3 regions of the Streptomyces sp. NPDC046900 genome follow, and region 3 is predicted to be linked to each of the others. Evidence: riboswitches for the same ligand, from Rfam matches in the RefSeq annotation. Region 3 holds a riboswitch; each other region holds the start of a gene.
The links. A riboswitch is a leader RNA that binds a small molecule or an ion and turns the genes downstream of it on or off. The one in region 3 is predicted to bind thiamine pyrophosphate.
Positions count from the first base shown of each region.

Region 1: another riboswitch for thiamine pyrophosphate. It lies ahead of ABZ904_RS38455 (thiamine ABC transporter substrate-binding protein); the one in region 3 lies ahead of thiO (glycine oxidase ThiO).
Region 2: another riboswitch for thiamine pyrophosphate. It lies ahead of thiC (phosphomethylpyrimidine synthase ThiC); the one in region 3 lies ahead of thiO (glycine oxidase ThiO).

Region 1 covers NZ_JBEYXD010000068.1:4,356-11,423, reverse strand. The annotation lists gene ABZ904_RS38460 (iron ABC transporter permease) at 1-62, opposite strand, end outside; gene ABZ904_RS38455 (thiamine ABC transporter substrate-binding protein) at 152-1,198, opposite strand; TPP riboswitch at 1,325-1,430, opposite strand; gene rlmN (23S rRNA (adenine(2503)-C(2))-methyltransferase RlmN) at 1,463-2,569, opposite strand; gene ABZ904_RS38445 (hypothetical protein) at 3,250-3,792, shown strand; gene ABZ904_RS38440 (DUF6328 family protein) at 4,110-4,337, opposite strand; gene ABZ904_RS38435 (hypothetical protein) at 4,422-5,042, opposite strand; gene ABZ904_RS38430 (ISAs1 family transposase) at 5,249-6,430, opposite strand; partial or broken gene ABZ904_RS38425 (transposase family protein) at 6,685-7,068, opposite strand, start outside.
Region 2 covers NZ_JBEYXD010000010.1:132,293-139,360, forward strand. The annotation lists gene ABZ904_RS13220 (LacI family DNA-binding transcriptional regulator) at 1-89, shown strand, start outside; gene ABZ904_RS13225 (metallophosphoesterase) at 334-1,425, shown strand; gene ABZ904_RS13230 (hypothetical protein) at 1,618-2,484, shown strand; gene thiC (phosphomethylpyrimidine synthase ThiC) at 2,635-4,437, opposite strand; TPP riboswitch at 4,430-4,586, opposite strand; gene ABZ904_RS13240 (YibE/F family protein) at 4,658-6,109, shown strand; gene ABZ904_RS13245 (SsgA family sporulation/cell division regulator) at 6,299-6,736, opposite strand; gene ABZ904_RS13250 (helix-turn-helix domain-containing protein) at 6,837-7,068, opposite strand, start outside.
Region 3 covers NZ_JBEYXD010000004.1:109,284-116,351, forward strand. The annotation lists gene pknB (Stk1 family PASTA domain-containing Ser/Thr kinase) at 1-486, opposite strand, end outside; gene ABZ904_RS06015 (thiazole synthase) at 602-1,396, opposite strand; gene thiS (sulfur carrier protein ThiS) at 1,400-1,600, opposite strand; gene thiO (glycine oxidase ThiO) at 1,597-2,763, opposite strand; TPP riboswitch at 2,762-2,873, opposite strand; gene ABZ904_RS06030 (hypothetical protein) at 2,925-3,275, shown strand; gene ABZ904_RS06035 (FAD-dependent oxidoreductase) at 3,308-4,534, shown strand; gene ABZ904_RS06040 (Rv2175c family DNA-binding protein) at 4,760-5,125, shown strand; gene thiE (thiamine phosphate synthase) at 5,236-5,886, shown strand; gene metF (methylenetetrahydrofolate reductase [NAD(P)H]) at 5,987-6,910, shown strand; gene ABZ904_RS06055 (hypothetical protein) at 6,967-7,068, shown strand, end outside.

The DNA of each region.
Region 1 (7,068 bases), on a different contig from region 3:
GCGACGATCGCGGCGACGGGGTAGGCGAAGAAGACCGCGAAGAACGCGACGGGCAGGGCCATCAGCCCGAGCCGCGCCACGCTCCCCCGCCTCCCGCGCCTCCTCCGAGCCCCTGCGGCCGACGCGCCTGCTTCCGCGTCCGCCTCCCGGGCTACTTCAGTACGAGCGAGGTCCACGACTTCACCCACTGGTCGCGGTTGGTGGCGATCCTGCCCGGGGCCATGGTCTCGGGGCTCTTGGCCGCGGGGCCGTACTCGGTGAACTCGGCGGGCACCTTCGCACCCTGGACCACCGGGTAGACGAACATGTTGAGCGGCATGTCCTCCTGGAACCGCCTGCTGATCAGGAAGTCGATGAACGCCTTCGCGCCCTTGCTGTTGTGCGCGTTGCTCAGCAGGCCCGCGAACTCGATCTGACGGAAGCAGGTGCCCGTCGCGACACCGGTCGGCGCGGTCTTGGGCCGCGGCTGGGCGTAGACGACCTCGGCGGGCGGCGACGATGCGTACGAGACGACGAGCGGCCGGTCGCCGCCCGCCTTGCGGCCTCCGGCGGAACCGGAGAACTCCTGGTCGTACGCCTGCTCCCAGCCGTCGACCACCTTCACTCCGTTGTCCTTGAGCTTCTTCCAGTAGCTCTGCCAGCCGGCGGTGTCCCCGTCGCCGTACTTCGCGGCGGTGCCGAGCAGGAAGCCGAGACCCGGCGAGGACGTGGCGGCGTTCTCGGTGACGAGCAGGTTCTTGTACGCGGGCTTGGTGAGGTCGTCGAAGGTGGCCGGCGGGGTGAGATTGTGGTCGGCGAAGTACTTCTTGTCGTAGTTGACGCAGATGTCGCCGTAGTCGATCGGCGTGACCCGGTGCTCGCCCTTGTCGAGCTGGTACTGCGCGCCGACCTGGTCGAGACCCTTGGCCTCGTAGGGCTGGAACAGCCCGTTGTCCACGGCCCGGGACAGCAGCGTGTTGTCGACGCCGAAGAAGACGTCGCCCTGCGGGTTGTCCTTGGTCAGGATCGCCTTGTTGACGGCCTGGCCGGCGTCGCCGTCCTTGAGGACCTTGACGGTGTATCCGGACTCCTTCTCGAAGGCCGAGACGACGCTCTTCGAGGCGGCCCACGAGTCATGGCTGACGAGGGTCACGGTCTTGGAGTCGCCGCCGCTCCCGCTCGCCGAGCCGGACGACCCGCACGCGGACAGCGTGACCATGCCCAGCCCGACGACCACGGCCGCGAACCGCTTGCCGGTGATGCTCACTGAATTCCTCCTGGGTGACCAGGAAGAGACGCGGCCCTGCCCGGGAGCCTCGAAGGGTTCCCGGGCAGGGCGCAACAGCTCGAGTGAAGACCGAACTCCCTACCCAGAATGACCTGGGCGAGGTTCAGAGGGTCTGCGGGCTCTCCCGCACTCTCAGCGCTGTGGCGCTCCCCTGTCGGAATATGAAGATGTAATGACCGGGCTCAGACTACAGCCCTAACGTTCGCTGGCCGCCAGCTGCCCGCACGCCCCGTCGATCTCCTGGCCACGGGTGTCCCGGATCGTCACCGGCACTCCGTGGGCGGCGATCGCCTCGACGAACGCCTTCTCGTCCTCGGGCCGCGACGCGGTCCACTTGGAGCCGGGGGTCGGGTTGAGCGGGATCAGGTTCACGTGCACGGGCTTGCCCTTGAGCAGCCGGCCCAGCAGATCACCGCGCCACGCCTGGTCGTTGATGTCCCGGATGAGGGCGTACTCGATGGACAGCCGGCGCCCGGACTTCTCGACGTACTCGAAACCGGCGTCGAGAACCTCACGGACCTTCCACCGGGTGTTGACGGGGACGAGGGTGTCGCGCAGCTCGTCGTCCGGCGCGTGCAGCGAGACGGCGAGCCGGCACTTGAAGCCCTCGTCGGCGAAGCGGTGGATGGCCGGCACGAGTCCGACGGTCGACACGGTGATGCCGCGCTGAGAGAGCCCGAGCCCGTCCGGAGCGGGGTCCGTGAGGGCGCGGATGGCCGCCATGACGCGCTTGTAGTTGGCGAGGGGCTCGCCCATGCCCATGAAGACGATGTTCGACAGCCGTGTCGGGCCGCCGGGGATCTCGCCGTCGCGCAGTGCCCGCATCCCGTCGACGATCTGGTGCACGATCTCGGCGGTGGACAGGTTGCGGTCGAGGCCCGCCTGGCCGGTGGCGCAGAAGGGGCAGTTCATGCCGCAACCCGCCTGGGAGCTGATGCACATGGTGACCCGGTCGGGATACCGCATGAGCACGGACTCGACGAGGGTTCCGTCGAACAGCCGCCACAGCGTCTTGCGGGTCGTGTCCTCGTCGGTCGACAGATGCCGTACGACCGTCATCAGCTCCGGCAGCAGCGCCTCCTGGAGCCGGGCGCGGGACGAGGCGGGGATGTCGGTCCACTGCTCCGGGTCGTGCGCGTACCGGGTGAAGTAGTGCTGCGAGAGCTGCTTGGCACGGAACGGCTTCTCACCGATCGCGGCGACCGCCTCCTTGCGCTCGGCGGGCGTGAGATCGGCAAGGTGCCGCGGCGGCGTCTTGGCTCCGCGCGGCGCGACGAAAGTGAGTTCTCCGGGCTTAGGCATGGCTTTATCAGTGTCGCAGATCCAATCGGGTGACCTGCGGCTCTCGCTTGCTGCGACTGTCGTTAGTAGTCGTCACCGGCCACCACTGAGCGGCCTCGGACGGCCCAGGGACGGCCCAAGGACGATCACTCGTCGTCTGCCCGCCACTCGTCGAGCCGGACCCTGACCTGGCGGTTGTCGGCGTGCCAGGAGACCTCACCCCTGACGAAGACCCCGAGGGCGGGGAGGTCCATCCCCCCGCGGCATGGCCGTGATCTCCGCCAGCGCTATGACGTCCGGCACACCCTCTTTGTGACAGCTCCAGCTGAGGTGATCTAGAGAGGCATAGGCTGCTGGCTAGCAACGGAGTGGCACTGGCGCTCGGCTGCTCGCCGTCGTATTGTCCGCTGTTCCCCGTGGTTCCCCGCACGATCTGGCACGGGTCTGACACGGACTGGGCAGCGGTGGATTGAACGTTGGCGTTCACGCTTTCCAAGTCTGTTGGTAGCTGTCAGGCTGCATGCGGGGCGGTTCGCCTCTGTTCACCCCTGTCCGGTTGCTAGGCCGACCTGGCCGGCCGATCCCCGACTTTGATGGATCCGCCTCGTCGGTGCCGAGCTTCGTGTCACAGTGCACCCATGCGTGCATTCATCTAAGGCATCGGCAGCCTCGCAGTCCTTGCCGCTTTGTTGTTCGGTGCGGTGGAGGCCATAGCCTTTCTGGCGAGGTACGTGGGGCATCAGGTTTTTCACGGCGTTAACTCCACGGTTGCCGCCGCAGCGGTGACTGCAATGGCGACGGTTCTCGTAACCGTCGCCACGTTGGTTATCGGGCGCTACCTCGAACGCCGCAAAGCTGTTGAAGCAGAGATTCGGGCCAGCAAAATACCCGTTTACACTAGGCTAGTAAGTGGCCTCATGAGAACGGTTATGAATCCCGATTCTTCGAACGCAGATGAGGTGGCGCAGTTCCTGCGGGAAATTACGCCAGATCTGATTACGTGGGCTTCTGACGATGTTCTGCTCGCCTGGTCAAAGTTCAAAAGAGAAGCACAAGTTCTCGCATCCGAGGATACGATATTTAGTTTCGAGGAGCTCCTCACCGCAATTCGCCGAGACTTTGGGCACAGTGGCAGACAGGTACAGTCGGGCGACCTCCTGGCTCTCTTCATCAATGACATCGACGAACAGCTGGCCAGGCGGCGTACTCAGAGGGGGCACCGTGTGAGCACCCCCGAATCGTAGCTGGCCAGATTCGAAGGCTATGCCGACTGCGAGACGGTGCTAGGCGGCGGTTGCCCCAACACGCTTTCCAACTGTGTTGGTAGCTTGCGGAGTGATGTGCAGGGGCGTTCACCTGCGTTCAGGGTTAGCTGTCTGCCGATGCGGGGATGGCTTGAGGCCTCGCCTGAACGGCCGTGAACGGGGCTGAATGAGACGGAAACTGAGACGGCAGCACGTCGCCAGCTTCACGCGGTGGGCAACTCGTCCGCGTGGTCACCCGTGACCAACAGTCGGCGTGCTCGGGAGTGTTCGTTGTACGCATCACGGAAATCCCGGAATTACGCGCGTCGGGCGGTCCAGGGCAGCAGGAACCACAGGCCAGCGAAGATCGCCGTGGTCACGGCCGTGATGGAGATGGCTGCCGTGCGGCCAAGCACGACGTCCATCAGCAGGAAAACGGCGCCGTTGAGCGACAGCATCAGGAGGACCAGGCCGATTTGCGCGAGCCGGGCAGAGAGGGCAACGATGCGTGGCTTCAAACCGCGGTGGAACAGTGCACGGTGCAAGGCGACGGGGCAAGGCTTCGGCGTAGTCGTGTGACGCCTGGTTCGTGGCAATGTGACGGCTTTCTGAATCCCGGCTCCGGACGCTTACGACAGGAACCGGCGAAGTGCCGTGGCGACCTCGGCGCTGTACTCGTCACCTCGTATCAGAAGCTCCCGACCCGCCGCCGAGGAGAAGAAGTCCACATCTGAGCTCTGGACGATTGCGCCATGGCAGGCGAACTCCAGCTCGATGTTCCGCGAGCCGAAGTAGCCTAGGCCGTAAGCTCGGATATCGTTCCTGAGTCGGGACAGATAGCGCCGATGAGTGCCCTCGTCCGGGTCCAGTCTCAGTGAATCGGCGATGACCTCGTCCACATAGGTGGTCATAGCCCGGACTCGGTACACGATGTAGTCCGCACGCTTGGCGTCTAGCGCCATCAGCCCCTCACCCAGCATCAGCAGACCGTTGAGTGCCTCCAGTTGAACCTCCTCGACGAACTCAGGTTCCAGCTCGAATTCGAACAGGGGAGCCTGCAGGACCTCATCCGCCTGACCGCGGACTTCGTGATCCAGGGCTTCGGTGGGCTCTGCGAGCAAGGTCTCGAACATGGAACCGATCAGGTCCGGGGGAACTGCCCAGTCCGCCGGCATATTGACCTCCAGCAACGGCTTCCGCAAGCGGCAGACCGCCATGACGGCCGTCTGGTACTGCTGCCGCCAGTGCATGGATGCGATGCGCGCGGTCCGCGAGTCGTCTCTTTCTCAGTTCATCTCATCTCTCAGTCTGATAGCTCATGACCCCCAGTAGCTGAGCAGGGTTCAGATCACCGTGGGCCGCAGCTCACACATTTCCCCGGACTGCCGGAAGTGCTGTACGGCGACCACGGCGGGGATCGGGGTTTCGGCGCAGCGACACGATGCCCGGTTTGTGATCACCTGAGGCCGAGGAGCGCGAGGGGGCGACGGGGGTCGCGGGCGTTGCGGCGGAGGCCGGCCGAGATGTTCTTCACTCCGGCCGTGCGGAGGGCTCCGATGGCGAGGTTGCGCCAGGTGGCCATTGCGCGGGGTGCGTTGCCGGTCCGTAGCTGGGAGGCGTCCTCGGCGAAGGTAGTGTCGCGGACGTGGTGCAGGGACTCGATCTTCCAGTAGTCGCGGACGAGTTTGGCGAGCTGGGCCGCGGTGGTCTGTTCGGCGGTGAGGCTGGTGACCGCGTAGACGGTCTTGATGGTGGTCTTGCCGGTCTTGCGGTCGGTGCGCCGGCGCTTGATCTGGACAGCTTGGCGAGCTCCGGGGAAGAGGAGGCTGTTCACGGTGGCGACCTTGATCCGGCGGGTCTCGGAGCGACCGTGGCCGATGCCCCGGGTGCGTCCCTGAAGTGGGATGTCGTTCCAGGGAAGGGATTTGAGCTGTCGGCGCAGCTTCTTCTGGTTGCCCTTGGCGATCACGATGTAGTGGGCGCCCCGGCCGATGAGGTAGTCGGCGTGCTCGCGCTGGGTGTGCATCGCGTCGCCAGTGACGACGACTCCGGCCAGGTCGGCGATGGTGTCCAGCAGCGGCTGGAAGCAGGTGATCTCGTTCGTTTTCTCGCCGACGTCCAGCTGGGCCAGGACCAGGCCGGTGGTGTGATCCAGTGCGGCGAGCAGGTGGATCTTGCGGCCCGTCGCTTTGGCCGCGCCGCGCAGGCTTTTGCCGTCCACTGCGAGGCCGCGCAGCCCGGTCGCTTTCGGGCGTCGGTCGGCGAGCCGGCGTCCGATCGCCCGGTCCAGCGCATCGCCGTCGATGCGGGCCAGCAGCCGCCGGACCGTCGTTTCCGCAGGCAGGAACCGCTTCGGGAACAGTGGGTCGAGGCGTATGCCGAGGCGTTCCAGGATGTGCGGCGGGGCGTCGGCGATCCACTCGCTGACTGCCAGCAGAGAGGTCGCCCCCGCCAGAACCGCGCACGCGGTTAGCGCGAGCACGGCAACCAGAGCGTGCCGTACGCCGCGCGGGTCTCGCGGGTCGGGCACCTCAGCCAGCCGCTCCAGCAGGTGCGGAACCTCGTCGGATACGGCCTCGGGATGCTCGCGGAGCTGGTCAAGGGCAGGCGGGATCAGCGATGATGCGTCGACAGGCACGGTCTTCCACTCGGATCATGGGGCGTAGAGAACTCCATGATCTTGGAAGCCGTGCCTGTCACGTTCCGGGACACCGCCGAACTGACAGATCGCTACGAACCGGGCGTCATGCGACTACGCCGACGCCCTGGGCGACGGGGGTAGCGAGAACCGCAGAGGTGACAACGGTCAGCAGCAGCGTGACGACATAGGTACCGCGTTGGAAAGCATTGAACCCTTCTCGGTAACGTCTTGTGACGGTTGGTGATCTTCGTTCAGGTGGTGCGGCCGTGTTCGAGCTGGAGCAGGACGAGGGCGGCCCGGGCGATGCGGGTGGTGGCCGCGGGGTCGAGGCTGACCCGGCGCAGGGCCTTGAAGGTGACCTTCAGCAGGGCGTTGGCGCGTTCGGCGACGGCGTGGACCCTTCGGATCATGGCGTTGAATGTCTGGGCTCGTTCGGTGAGTTCGCCGCCCGGGCTTCTTGACCGGGTGGCGGAAGCCGTCACCCGCGTTCTCGTAGCCGAGGTCGATCAGGGTGGGGATGCCCAGGGCGGCAGCGAGCCGGTTGAGGGCGTCGATGAGGCGTGGGCGCGGGCGCAGGTGACATCGTGCTCGCGGCCGGGCGGACCGGGGAGATCCACAGCGGCCAGCCGTCCGGG
Region 2 (7,068 bases), on a different contig from region 3:
TACCGACGGAGCTGATCGTCCGTACGTCGTCCGAGCGGCGGCCGCCCCGTACGACGGTCAGCCCGCCCCGGTCGCCCGAGCACGGGTGACCAGGTGATGATCCGCGGGCGGCGCGCAGGTTGCCCGCGGACGGCCGACGGCCGGGACCCCGCCCGGGGAAACCTCCGCCCATTTGGGGCGAATGCCGCGGTGAACTGGAGCCTTCCCGGATTCACCACCCCTGGGTCATCACATGGCGCGACCCGCATTCCTATGATGGGCGCACGACAGCGCGGGCCGCTGCGACCAGGCAGTCCGAAGCGGTGCAGATGCGGCGGGATGGTGGAGGGGTCGATGACTCAGGGGGCCGGTCAGGGACCCGAGGTGGAGCGCACGGCGACGATGCGCGACTTCCGGGTGCCCGCGTACGTCCACGAGACCGGTCCGTATGCGCAGAGCACGTCCCCCGGCGAGCTCGCCCAGCCCGTCGCCGCGCCCGAGGGACACCCCCACGAGTACTCCGACGCCTACACGCCCACCGAGCGGGACCTCCCGGTCATCGACCGCGGTGCCACCCTGCTGAGCGCCGACCCCGCGTCCGCGCCCGCCCCGCAGCCCACCGACGGTCCCGGTCCGCTCTTCGTCGTCGGGGACGTCCACGGCTATCTCGACCAGCTCGAGGCGGCACTCCAGGAGAAGGGCCTCATCGACGCCGCGGGCAACTGGTCCGCGGGCACGGCGCGCCTGTGGTTCCTGGGCGACTTCACCGACCGCGGGCCCGACGGCATCGGCGTCATCGACCTCGTGATGCGGCTGTCCGCGGAGGCGGCCGCCGCCGGCGGCTACTGCAAGGCGCTCATGGGCAACCACGAGCTGCTGCTGCTCGGCGCCAAGCGGTTCGGCGACACCCCGGTCAGCTCCGGCGCCGGGACCGCCACCTTCCAGGCGGCCTGGCTGCTCAACGGGGGCCAGAAGACGGACATGGACCGCCTGCAGGACCACCACCTCCAGTGGATGGCGCGTCTGGACGCGGTCGAGGAGGTCGACGGACATCTTCTGGTCCACTCGGACACCACCGCCTACCTCGACTACGGCGACTCCATCGAAGCGGTCAACGACACCGTCCACGAAACACTCACGCGCAACGACGCGGACGAGGTGTGGGACCTGTTCCGGAAGTTCACCAAGCGCTTCTCCTTCCGCGACGAAGGCGGCGCCGACGCCGTGCGGTCCCTGTTGGAGACATACGGCGGCAGGCGCATCGTCCACGGCCACAGCCCCATTCCGTACCTGCTGGGCGAGGTCGGCTCGGAAGAGGGCGAGGACGCCACCGGTCCGGTGGTCGAGGGCCCGCACGTCTATGCCGACGGGCTGGCGATCGCGATGGACGGCGGAGTGACCATGGCCGGAAAGCTGCTCGTCCAGCAACTTCCCCTGAACGCCTAGGCGTTCACCGGGCACGCGTCCGCCGCCCGGAACCCCTCGAAGGCCGCGCGACCCAGGGCCAATTTCTGGAAACCCCCTGTCACCGTGTGCCGTCGCCGCTCTACCATCGCCTTATCCGTAGCAGGCTCCCCTCCGTTTCTGCCCGACGGCTCGTCAGCATGCCGAGTCCCAAGCCCTACGGAGCATCGGGGGATGCACATGAACAGCGTTCCGCAGCACCTGCTGAGCGAGGACCGCCAAGACTATGAGCGGGTCCTCGATGAGGCGCTGCGCTCCGCACCACACCGCCCGGAACTGGCCGCTGTGGGACAGCGGCTCAACCCCGAACAACTGCGCACCATGGCGCTGAACGCCACCGCATTCATCACCGCGGCGGCGGCCGCCGAGTACCACCGGTATGTGAAGGTCCGCGAGGAACTGCGCCGGCCGGCGCCGTCCACCCCGTCCGTCCATGAGAACACCGCCGGTTCCGTGGATTCGGAGATGGACGGCCTGGGGCTCGCGGCCAGTGTGGGAGAGGCCGCGGCGAGCGCCGGAGCCGGTGCCGTCGCCACGGTCCTCGCTCCCTTCCTCGCCGGTGCCGCCGCGGCGATCTTCCTGCTCGTGGGTTACATCCTCAAGGTGGTCGACCCCGACCAGGCGTTCGCACGGACCCTCCTGACCACCGGGTGGGTCTTCGGCGGGGTCACCGCGGCGGCGATCCTGATCGCCGCGGTCGGCTTGCTGCTCACCGCTCTGCGCAACAGTTCCTCGGAAAGGGAGGAGGTGGCACGGAGCGAGTTGACGGTGGAAGTGGCCAGGGCTCGGGAAGCCTGGCACGAGGCCCTGCTGGAGCGCGGCATCCTGCCGTTCCTCCGTGATGCGCTCGCCGACCCGGGGGCGGCCGCGATGAGCCGGAAGGCACCGGAAACGGCCCCCAGCCGCATCCCGCATCTCGGCTACGACCGTCCGGGGTTCAGCAGTCCCGACGGCGGTCCGGCCGCGGGGCCACGTCCCAGCTTCACCAGCCCGGACTTCACCAGCCCAGACTTCGGGGGGCCCGAACATCAGCCGGAGTGACGGCCACCGGCCGACGGCCCGCCGGCAGCAGCGGCGAGCGTGGCCACTGGCCCCCTCCGGCCCGCCCCCCGGGGGCCCGGCCCGCACCGCCCGCCGAAGTCCGGCCCGCGCTCCCTAGCGCGGGCCGGATCTTGCGTCCGGGCCGGAGCGTCAGTCGGCGAGCGGGAGGTAGACCCGGTTGCCGTGGGCTGCGAACTCCTCGGACTTCGCCTTCATGCCCGCGAGAGCGGCTTCGTCGTAGTCCGGTTCGGGCGCGATGTCGCCGTACTTCTCGGTGATGGTTCGGCTGATCTTCATCGAGCAGAACTTCGGCCCGCACATCGAGCAGAAGTGGGCCGTCTTGGCCGGCTCGGCCGGGAGGGTCTCGTCATGGAACGCGCGGGCCGTGTCCGGGTCGAGGGCCAGATTGAACTGATCCTCCCAGCGGAACTCGAAGCGGGCGTCGGACAGCGCGTCGTCCCAGTCCTGAGCGCCCGGGTGCCCCTTGGCGAGATCCGCGGCATGAGCGGCGATCTTGTAGGTGATGACACCCGTCTTGACGTCGTCGCGGTTGGGCAGGCCCAAGTGCTCCTTGGGTGTGACGTAGCAGAGCATGGCCGTGCCCCACCAGGCGATCATCGCGGCACCGATGCCGGAGGTGATGTGGTCGTACGCCGGGGCGATGTCCGTCGTCAGCGGCCCGAGCGTGTAGAACGGTGCCTCGTCGCAGATCTCCTGCTGAAGCTCGATGTTCTCCTTGATCTTGTGCATCGGGACATGGCCCGGGCCCTCGATCATCGTCTGTACGTCGAAGCGCCGGGCGATCCGGTTGAGTTCCCCCAGAGTGCGCAGTTCAGCGAACTGCGCCGCGTCGTTGGCGTCCGCGATCGAGCCCGGCCGCAGGCCGTCGCCCAGCGAGTACGTGACGTCGTAGGCCGCGAGAATCTCGCAGAGCTCCTCGAAGTTCTCGTACAGGAACGACTCCTTGTGGTGCGCGAGGCACCACGCGGCCATGATCGAGCCGCCCCGCGACACGATGCCGGTCTTGCGATTCGCGGTGAGCGGTACGTACGGCAGCCGTACGCCCGCGTGCACCGTCATGTAGTCCACGCCTTGCTCGGCCTGCTCGATGACCGTGTCCTTGTAGATCTCCCAGGTCAGCTCCTCCGCTTTCCCGTCGACCTTCTCGAGGGCCTGGTACAGCGGCACCGTGCCGATCGGCACGGGGGAGTTGCGCAGCACCCACTCGCGCGTGGTGTGGATGTTGCGGCCTGTGGACAGATCCATGACCGTGTCCGCGCCCCAGTGGGTCGCCCAAGTCATCTTCTCGACCTCTTCCTCGATGGAAGACGTCACCGCGGAGTTGCCGATGTTGGCATTGACCTTCACCAGGAACCGCTTGCCGATGATCATCGGCTCGGTCTCCGGATGATTGACGTTGGCGGGGAGAACCGCGCGTCCCGCCGCGATCTCCTCACGGACGACCTCGGGCGACACGTTCTCCCGGATCGCCACGAACTCCATCTCGGGCGTGATCTCGCCACGTCGCGCATGGGCCAGTTGCGTGACCGCCGTGCCGGCCCGGCCGCGGCGGGGCTGACGCGGCCGGCCCGGGAAGACCGCGTCGAGGTTGCGTAGCCCGCCCCGCGGCGCGGTGTGCTTGATCCCGTCGTCCTCGGGACGGACAGGGCGACCCGCGTACTCCTCGGTGTCGCCACGGCCGATGATCCAGTTCTCGCGCAGCGACGCCAGCCCCCTGCGGACGTCCGTCTCCATGAGTGGATCGGTGTACGGGCCGGAGGTGTCGTACAGGGCGACCGACTGTCCATTGGTGAGGTGCACCTGACGGACCGGCACTCGAAGATCAGGGCGTGAACCCCCGACATACGCCTTGTGCCATCCGATGGACCTTCCGGCCTCCGGTGACGGTTCCCCCTGATCGGAGGCAGGCGTGTGTACGTCCTTGTTGGCCATAAGACCTACTCCCTACGCCGGCATTACCCGGTAACAGGTTCAGCGGTCGACGCAGCGGTTTCCGCCCGGCGATGTTCCACGTGAAGCATCGCGTCAACGGAGGTCAGCGCCCTCTCAGCCCGGTGCTCCGAGCTCCCGCGTGTGCAAAGGTCCTCTCACGCTAGCGTCTAATTGCACGGGCTGCACAGTGCGCCTCACGCCTTCTTGCGATGATCGGTCGGTGACCACGATGCAGCATCCGCCCTCCTATCCGCCTCCCGGACCACCCCACAACCATGCCCCCGGCGAGACCCACGGCCATGGCCCTGGAGGCGGTCACGGCTCCGGCGAGGGACCCGGGGACGGTCATGGAGGTGGCCACGGACCTGGATCCGGTGACGGCCACGACCATTCGCATGGGCACAGTCATGGGCCCGCGGCTCCCGTCTCCCGACATCTGCGCAGGGTCATCGCCGCGATCCTCATTCCCTTCACCGCGGCGGTCATCGTGGGCCTGGTGGTGCTGTGGCCGGGCGGCGTGCCCTCGCACAAGCGCACCGGCGTCGGCTTCGACCGGCAGACCCAGCAGGCCACGGTGACCAGGGTCGTGGACGTGGACTGCAAGTCCGTGAACGCCTCGGGCGACACCCCGACCGGTGACACCTCCACCGCCGAGGGCTCCTCCGCGGTGCAGGGATCGAGCGGCACCTGCAAGAAGGCAACAGTTCGCGTCGACACCGGCAATGACATCGGTCGTACCTTCACGGAGATCGTCCAGCCGGACCAGTCGCGCCAACTGCATGAGGGCGAGAAGGTCGTGGTGGCGTACGAACCATCCGCTCCGAAGGACCTGCAGTATTCGGTCACCGATGTGAACCGCAAGTTCCCCATGGCTCTGCTCGCGGGCATCTTCGCCGTCGCCGTGGTGGTCGTGGGCCGGTTGCGTGGCGTCATGGCGCTCATCGCGCTGGGCGTGAGCTTTATGTTCCTGAACCTCTTCGTCCTGCCGGCGATCATTCAGGGGTCGAATCCGCTGCTCGTGGCCGTGGTCGGGGCGAGCGCCATCATGCTCGTCGCTCTGTATATGTGCCATGGACTCTCGGCCCGTACGTCCGTGGCGGTGCTCGGCACGCTGATCTCGCTGTCACTCATCGGCCTGCTGGGCTCGGAGTTCATCGACTGGGCCGCGCTGACCGGCAACACGGACGACAACACCGGTCTGATCCACGGCCTGTATCCGCACATCGACATGAGCGGTCTGCTGCTCGCCGGCGTCATCATCGGCTCACTCGGTGTTCTCGACGATGTGACCGTGACGCAGACGTCGGCTGTCTGGGAACTGCATGAGGCGAATCCGTCGATGGGCTGGCGTGGCCTGTACCGCGCGGGCATCCGCATCGGGCGCGACCACATCGCCTCGGTCGTCAACACGCTGGTCCTGGCGTACGCGGGCGCCGCCCTCCCACTGCTGCTGCTCTTCTCGATCGCGCAGAGCAGTGTGGTGTCGGTCGCCAACAGCGAACTGGTCGCCGAGGAGATCGTGCGCACCCTTGTGGGCTCGATCGGACTGGTCGCCTCGGTACCGGTCACCACGGCCCTGGCCGCCCTTGTCGTCTCCGCCGACCGCCAGGAGGCCGTCGCACCGGCCATGGCAGCGGCTCGTGGCGGCAGGGGACGCCGCCGCAAGCGCTGAGTCCGCCCAAGCCGTGCGAGGGCGCGCAGCGGTGTTCTCGCGTCCACGGCCCGTGCCGGCGACTCCGCGGCCTGTCACTCCCGCCCCTCGCGAGGGGGCGCCAGGAGCCCGTCACGGCGCCGAGGAACCGTTACGGCACCTTGCTGCGCCCCGCGTCCACGAGGAACCGTTACAGCGCCGCAGGCGGCTTCAACCCGCGCTCTGCTCCTCGGCGAGGATCCGGTCGAGAGCCTCGTCCAGATGCGCGTCGAAGTCGGCCAGCGAGCCTTCCTGCCCGAGCGGCACCAACTTGTCGGTGCGATCGAGGAAGGCCACGAGCGGCACCGCGCCCGAGCGGAACACAGCCCGGTCCGCGCCCACTTGGAGCCGGATCAGCACATCACCGAAGGTGTCCGGCTCGGCGGGGGCGATGTGCACATCCCCGTCGCCACACGGCCTGCCCACCCCGTCGACCAGCAACTCGCGTCCGAAGGCCCACGTCACGGGCGCGTCGCCGGGCAAGTGGAAGGTAAGCCGTACGGCATACGGATCACACGTCTCATAGGACAACTCCACCGGAATGCGGAAGGAGAGCTCCTCCGAGACGAGAAAGCTCATCATGACCTCTGCCTGTACCGACTCACGCATCGCCTACCCCGTCAATAGCCGTGGACTGGCCAGGAATGATCCCCCTGACACATGCAGGAAGTTTGCTGAACGTGTATGGCAGATCACAAGGAGTGAGTTTTCAGATGCTGATAGAGAAGGTCAGTCCCCCTGGAAGCCGTCCGATCTCGGCCTGCAACTGAAGTGCCGCCGGCAGCAACCGGTCGGCCTGGTGCGAGGGCAGGGAGATGGCAACAGCCGCCGCCGTCGTCCCGGCGGTGAGGGGAATCGCGGCGCAAGCCGTCCCGAGCGCGTACTCCTGGCGCTCGATGACGGGGTCCATCCGCCCCAGAAGTTCCAGTCTCCGCAGGAAA
Region 3 (7,068 bases):
GAGACCGAAGTCGGCGACCTTCACCCGGCCGTCGTCCCCTATGAGCACGTTCTCCGGCTTCATGTCGCGGTGCACGAACCCGGCGCGATGCGCGGCACCGAGCGCCGCCAGCACCGGCTCGAGGATGTCGAGGGCGGCGCGCGGTTGCAGCGCCCCGCGCTCGCGCAGCACGTCACGCAGGGTGCACCCGGCGACGTACTCCATGGCGAGGTACACGTACGACCTGTCGGTGCCCTGGTCGAAGACCTGCACCACGTTCGGGTGGGCGAGGCGGGCGACCGACTTGGCCTCGCGTATGAAGCGCTCGACGAACGAGCCGTCGGCGGCCAGCGCCGGGTGCATCACCTTCAGCGCGAGCACACGGTCGAGGCGGGTGTCCACGGCCCGGTAGACCGTGGCCATCCCGCCGACCGCGATGCGCGCGTCGACGCGGTAGCGGCCGTCGAGCACCTGGCCGACGAGGGGGTCCTGAAGGGTCGTATCCACGCAGGTGAGTCTACGAGGGCGCACTGACGGGCCCCGGTGTTACTGCTCCACCGGGGCACGACTGCAGCCGTCCTGTGACGCACGCCGCATGCGCGCGCCCCCACGGAAGGCGCCCTCAGAAGGCGGGCCGCTCCGGGTCCAGCCGGGCCACACCACCGGTCGGGGACGACGCCTCGGCGAAGTGCCGCCGCGGGATACGGCCCGCCCGCAGCGCCAGCCGGCCCGCCTCCACGGCGTGCCGCATCGCCTCCGCCATCAGCACCGGCTCCTGTGCCCGGGTCACCGCCGAGGCGAGCATCACACCCGCGCACCCCAGCTCCATGGCGAGGGCCACGTCCGACGCGGTACCCGCGCCCGCGTCCAGAATGACCGGCACACGCGCGTGCTCCACGATCAGCTGGAAGTTGTGCGGGTTGCGGATCCCGAGCCCGGAGCCGATCGGCGAGCCGAGCGGCATGATCGCGGCGCAGCCGACGTCCTCCAGTTTCCGGGCGAGGACGGGGTCGTCGTTCGTGTACGGCAGCACCGTGAAGCCTTCGTCGACCAGGGTCTCGGCCGCCTCCAGCAGCTCGATCGGGTCGGGCAGCAGGGTCCGCTCGTCGGCGATGACCTCCAGCTTGACCAGGTCCGTGCCGAGCGCCTCCCGTGCGAGGCGGGCGGTGAGCACGGCCTCGCCCGCGGTGAAGCAGCCCGCCGTGTTGGGCAGCACCCGGATGCCCAGCCCGTCGAGCACGGAGAGGACCGAGCCGTGCACCGAGGCGTCGACGCGCCGCATCGCCACCGTCGTCAGCTCCGTGCCGGAGGCCACCAGCGCCCGCTCCAGCACATCGAGGCTCGGTGCGCCGCCGGTGCCCATGATCAGCCGGGACGAGTAGGTGGTACCACCGAGGACGAAGGGATCGTCGGCCATGGGTCAGCCTCCTTGGACTGCGGTGAGGACCTCGACACGGTCACCCTCCGAGAGGGACGTCGACGGCCACTGCGTACGCGGGACGACGGTTTCGTTGAGGGCGGCGGCCACTCCCGAGGGCGCCGCGGTGAGGGTCCGCACGACGGCGTCGAGAGCGATACCGGGGGTCACCTGGCGGCGCTCGCCGTTGACCGAGATGTTCATACGGGCTGCTCCGTGAGTGCTGCGGCGGCGAAGCGCCGGGGGGTGAAGGGACGGGCCTCGTCGGGGAGGTCGCCGGTGGTCAGGACGTGCGCCATGACATCACCGGTGACCGGGGTGAGCAGGACGCCGTTGCGGTAGTGCCCGGTGGCCAGGAGAAGGCCGTCGAGCTCGGTCGGGCCGAGCAGCGGCGCGTTGTCCGGCGAGCCCGGGCGCAGTCCGGCGCGGGTCTCGGTGAGCGGCAGCTCGGTGATCCCGGGGACCAGCTCGTGGGCGTCCCGCAGCAGCTCGTACACACCGCCCGCGGTGACCGTGGTGTCCCAGCCCAGTTCCTCGCTGGTGGCGCCCACGACGAGCTCGCCGTTCTCGCGCGGCACCAGATAGACCTGGCTGCCCCGGACGACGGCACGGACGGTACGGCTCAGGAATGGTGCGTACCGCTTCGGCACCGTCAGCCGCAGCACCTGGCCCTTCACCGGCCGCACGGGCGGCAGAACCTCGTCCGGGACCCCCGCGAGCCGACCGCTGAGGCTGCCGGCGGCGAGGACGATCCGGGCGGTGGTCAGGTCCGTGCCCTCGCCGGTCCTGATCCCGGTCGCCCGATCGCGCACCACCGTGAGCCGCTCGGCCCACGTCCGGTGGAAGACGACCCCGGCGCGTTCACACGCCGTGACCAGGGCGGCGACCAGGCGGCGCGGGTCGATCTGGTGGTCGGCGTCGACTCTGAGCCCCCCGCGCACTCCCGGCGCGAGCATCGGCTCCAGGCGGCGGCAGTCCCGCCCGTTCAGCCACTCCGACGCGAGGCCGGACCGCTGCTGGAGGGCGTGCAGTTCGCGCAGGTGGGCGCGGTCGTCGGCGTCGAGCGCGACGGCGAGCGTGCCGCACCTGCGATAACCGAGGTCCTGGCCGGTGGCCTCGGTCAGCTCGGCGGCGAAGTCCGGGTAGCGGCGCGCGGACTCCAGATTGAGGGCGAGCAGGGTCTGCTCCCCGTAGTGCAGTTCGGTGACGGCGGCGAGCATTCCGGCGGCCACCTGGGCCGCTCCGCCGCCCGGTTCGGGATCCACCACTGCGGTGGCGAAACCGCGTTGCGCCGCCCGCCAGGCGGTCACCAGTCCGATGATCCCGCCCCCGACGACGAGGACGTCTGACGTGGGTGTAGACGACATGGGCGTCCAGCTCCCTCCCTTCGCCGGCATGACCCGGATCAGGTTCGTACGGTCGGAGGCCGCCAGCCTCCCTCTCAGCCCGGTGCGCCCGGGCTCCCGCGAGTGCTTTACGTTGGCCACCCTAACCTGTGCCGTTTGCCTCAGTAAGGGAGCCTCCGTACATGACCCGATCGCTCGACGGTCTCACCTTCGCCCCGGTGCGGGACCAGGCGCCGGGTCAGGTGGGTACCCGTACCCGGTTTGCCTACCACGAGAAGGACGGCGAGATCTGGGCGCAGTACGCGGGCGGCGACGTCGTACGCGGTCATCTGGTGGGTACCAGAAAAGGTGACCTCCTCGACTTCCGGTACGTGCAGCTCAAGCAGGACGGGACCACCTCGTCCGGGCACTGTGTCTCGCAGGTCCTGGAACTTCCCGACGGGCGGGTGCGCCTGGAGGAGTCGTGGGAGTGGGAGTCCCAGTCGGGCAGCGGGACGAGTGTTGTGGAAGAGGTCACTCAGCACGCCCGCTGACTGACGATTTGTCAGTTGACTATGGTGATCAGGTGAGCGAGCAGACGCAGGCACGGAGCGATGGGGCACGGCGCGTCGTCGTCGTGGGCGCGGGCATGGCCGGGGTGCAGACCGCGGTCGCCCTGCGGGAGCAGGGCTTCACGGGCGGTGTGACGCTGATCGGCGCGGAGCCGCACCAGCCGTACGACAGGCCGCCGCTGTCCAAGGCGGTGCTGCTCGGCAGGGCCGAGGGCTCCGCCTTCGACGTCGACTTCGAGGCCCTCGACATCGAACTCCGGCTGGGCTGCGAAGTGGTCGGGCTGCGCCCTGGCGACCACGAGTTGGACACCGCCGAGGGGGCCGTCGGCTATGACGTCCTCGTGCTCGCGACCGGCGCCGAACCGATCCAGCTGCCGGGTGCCGAGGGCGCGCCCGGAGTGCACCTGCTGCGCACGCTGGACGACGCCGAGCGGCTGCGCCCCGTCCTCGCCCAGCAGCACGACATCGTGGTCGTGGGCGCGGGCTGGATCGGTGCCGAATTCGCCACCGCCGCGCGCGAGGCGGGCTGCGCGGTGACCGTCGTGGAGGCCGCCGACCGGCCGCTGGCCGGAGCGCTGCCCGAGGAGGTGGCCGCGCCGATGACCGCCTGGTACGCGGACAGCGGCGCGGAGCTGCGCACACACGCGCGCGTGGAGCGCGTCGAACCGGGGGCCGTGGTGCTCGACGACGGCTCGCGGGTGCCCGCCGGCGCGGTGGTCGTAGGTATCGGGGCGCGCCCGGCCACGGCGTGGCTCGCCGGCTCGGGCATCGCCCTGGGCGTCCACGGAGAGGTGCTGGCCGACGAACACCTGCGCACCTCGCTGCCGGACGTGTACGCGGTCGGCGACTGCGCGTCGTTCCCGTCCGGCCGCTATGAGGAGCGCCTGCTGGTCCACCACTGGGACAACGCCCTCCAGGGTCCGCGCACGGTGGCAGCGAACATCATCGGCCATACCCCGGTGGCGTACGACCCGGTGCCCTACTTCTGGTCCGAGCAGTTCGGCCGCTTCGTCCAGTACGTGGGTCACCACGCGGGCGCCGACACGACGGTGTGGCGCGGTGACCCGGAGGGCGCCGCCTGGTCGGTGTGCTGGCTGCGCTCGGACCGCCTGGTGGCGCTCCTGGCGGTGGGCCGCCCCCGGGACCTGGCCCAGGGTCGCCGCCTGATCGAATCGGGCACCCCCATGGACCCGGACCTGTTGTCGGACCCGTCCCGCCCGCTGAAAGAGGCGACGGCCTGACCACCGGTTCCGGGGGTCGGCAGCCAGTGGTGGTGCGCGGCTGCGTGGGTGGCGCACGGCTCCGCAAGCCGCTGTCGGCGCCCGTCACGGTGCTGCCGCGCGGCTGACCACACGGTCCGGAGGTGGCCCGTACCGGCGACACCGCATCCGCCGCCGGAGGCAACCGGACCTCCTCCGGAGGTGCCCCGCTTCCGACTGTCGGTCCGGGATGGCACGCTTGATCCCGTGACCGAGATTGACGCAAACATCGATGCTCTCGTCCCTGCCTGGCTCACCCTGCCCGACATCGCCGAAGCGCTGGACGTCGAGGTGACCCGCGTGCGGCAGCTGGTCAAGGAGGGCCAGCTCATCGCCGTTCGCCGAGGTGAGAACCGCGCGCTGCACGTCCCCGCCGCCTTCATCGACGGGGACAAGGTCGTCAAGGGCCTGTCCGGCACCTTGACGCTCCTGCGGGACGACGGCTTCACGGACGAAGAGATGATCGAGTGGCTCTTCACCCCTGACCCGACCCTGCCTGGCACCCCCGCGCAGGCTCTCAGCGAGAATCGGGGTACGGAGGTGAAGCGCCGCGCTCAGGCGCTCGCCGTCTGATCCGATCTGAGAACAACCGTCCGGCGTACGGGCTGCGGTCCACCGGCCACGGCCCTGGGCGACCGCGCGCCGCCGCGGCCCGTACGCCACCGACCACGGGGGGACCCACCGTGCCCGACACCGCCCGCACCGCCCGGCTCGCCGACGCCCGTGTCTACCTGTGCACGGACGCCCGCAAGCGCCAGGGCGACCTCGCGGAGTTCCTCGACGCGGTCCTCAGCGGCGGCGTGGACATCGTGCAGCTGCGCGACAAGGGCATGGAAGCGGCCGAGGAACTGGCGCACCTCGAGGTCTTCGCCGACGCCTGCGCCCGCCACGGCAAGCTGCTGGCGGTCAACGACCGCGCGGACGTCGCCCATGCCGCAGCCTCCGACGTCCTGCACCTCGGCCAGGGCGACCTTCCCGTGCCGGCAGCCCGCGCCGTCCTCGGCGACGGCGTTCTCATAGGCCGCTCCACGCACTCTGAGGCGGAGGCGGAGGCCGCCGCGGTACAGGAGGGCGTCGACTACTTCTGCACCGGCCCCTGCTGGCCCACTCCGACCAAGCCAGGCCGCCCCGCCCCCGGTCTCGGCCTGGTCCGTCACACCGCCGCCCTGGGCACCGACCGCCCCTGGTTCGCCATCGGCGGCATCGACCTCGGGAACCTGGACGAGGTGCTGGAGGCCGGTGCCCGCCGGGTCGTCGTCGTGCGCGCGATCACGGAGGCGGACGACCCGGGTGCCGCGGCAGCGGAGTTCGCCAAGCGGCTGCGCGCCGCCTAGCCGAACGGAGGCTGTCCGACAGGTGGACAACAAGTCGACAATTCGGGCAATATTCCGGCTTTCGGTTGGGTGACCGCCGCCCCCTGGTTAACCTGCGACTATGGCCCTCGGAACCGCATCCACCAGGACTGATCGCGCGCGGACCGTGCGCGACATCATCGCCACCGGCAAGACGACGTACTCGTTCGAGTTCTCGGCGCCGAAGACCCCCAAGGGCGAGCGGAACCTGTGGAGTGCGCTGAGGAGGGTCGAGGCCGTCGCCCCGGACTTCGTCTCCGTGACGTACGGAGCAGGTGGTTCCACCCGTGCGGGCACGGTGCGGGAGACCCAGCAGATCGTCGCCGACACGACGCTCACTCCGGTCGCCCATCTCACCGCGGTCAACCACTCCGTCGCGGAGCTGCGCAACATCATCGGCCAGTACGCGGACGCCGGGATCCGTAACATGCTCGCCGTCCGCGGCGACCCGCCCGGCGACCCGATGGGCGACTGGGTCGCGCACCCCAAAGGTCTGACCTACGCGGCCGAACTCGTCCGGCTCATCAAGGAGTCGGGCGACTTCTGCGTGGGCGTCGCCGCGTTCCCCGAGATGCACCCGCGCTCCGAGGACTGGGAGACGGACGTCACGCACTTCGTCGACAAGTGCCGGGCCGGCGCCGACTACGCAATCACACAGATGTTCTTCCAGCCGGAGTCGTATCTGCGTCTACGCGACCGGGTCGCCGCGGCCGGCTGCGCGACCCCGGTCATTCCCGAGGTCATGCCGGTCACCAGCGTCCGGATGCTGGAGCGGCTGCCTCAGCTCAGTAACGCCGGGATCCCCTCCGGACTGAAAGAGCGGATCCTCACAGCGAAAGAGGATCCGGCGGCGGTACGCTCCATCGGGATCGAGTTCGCCACCGAGTTCTGTTCGAGGCTGCTGGCCGAGGGGGTCCCCGGACTGCACTTCATTACACTCAACAACTCCACGGCGACGCTGGAAATCTACGAAAATCTGGGTCTGCACCATCCACAGCGGGCCTAGACCGGCCGCACCGCCATACGACACACTGCGTAGCGGCCACTGGGAGAGGGGCGTACATGGGCTGGACGGTCCTCTATATCGCGTTCGGCATCGTCGCGTTGTGGCTGCTCGGTGAGGTGCTGCTGCAGTACAAGGCACGCCTGCGCTGGCGACTGCTC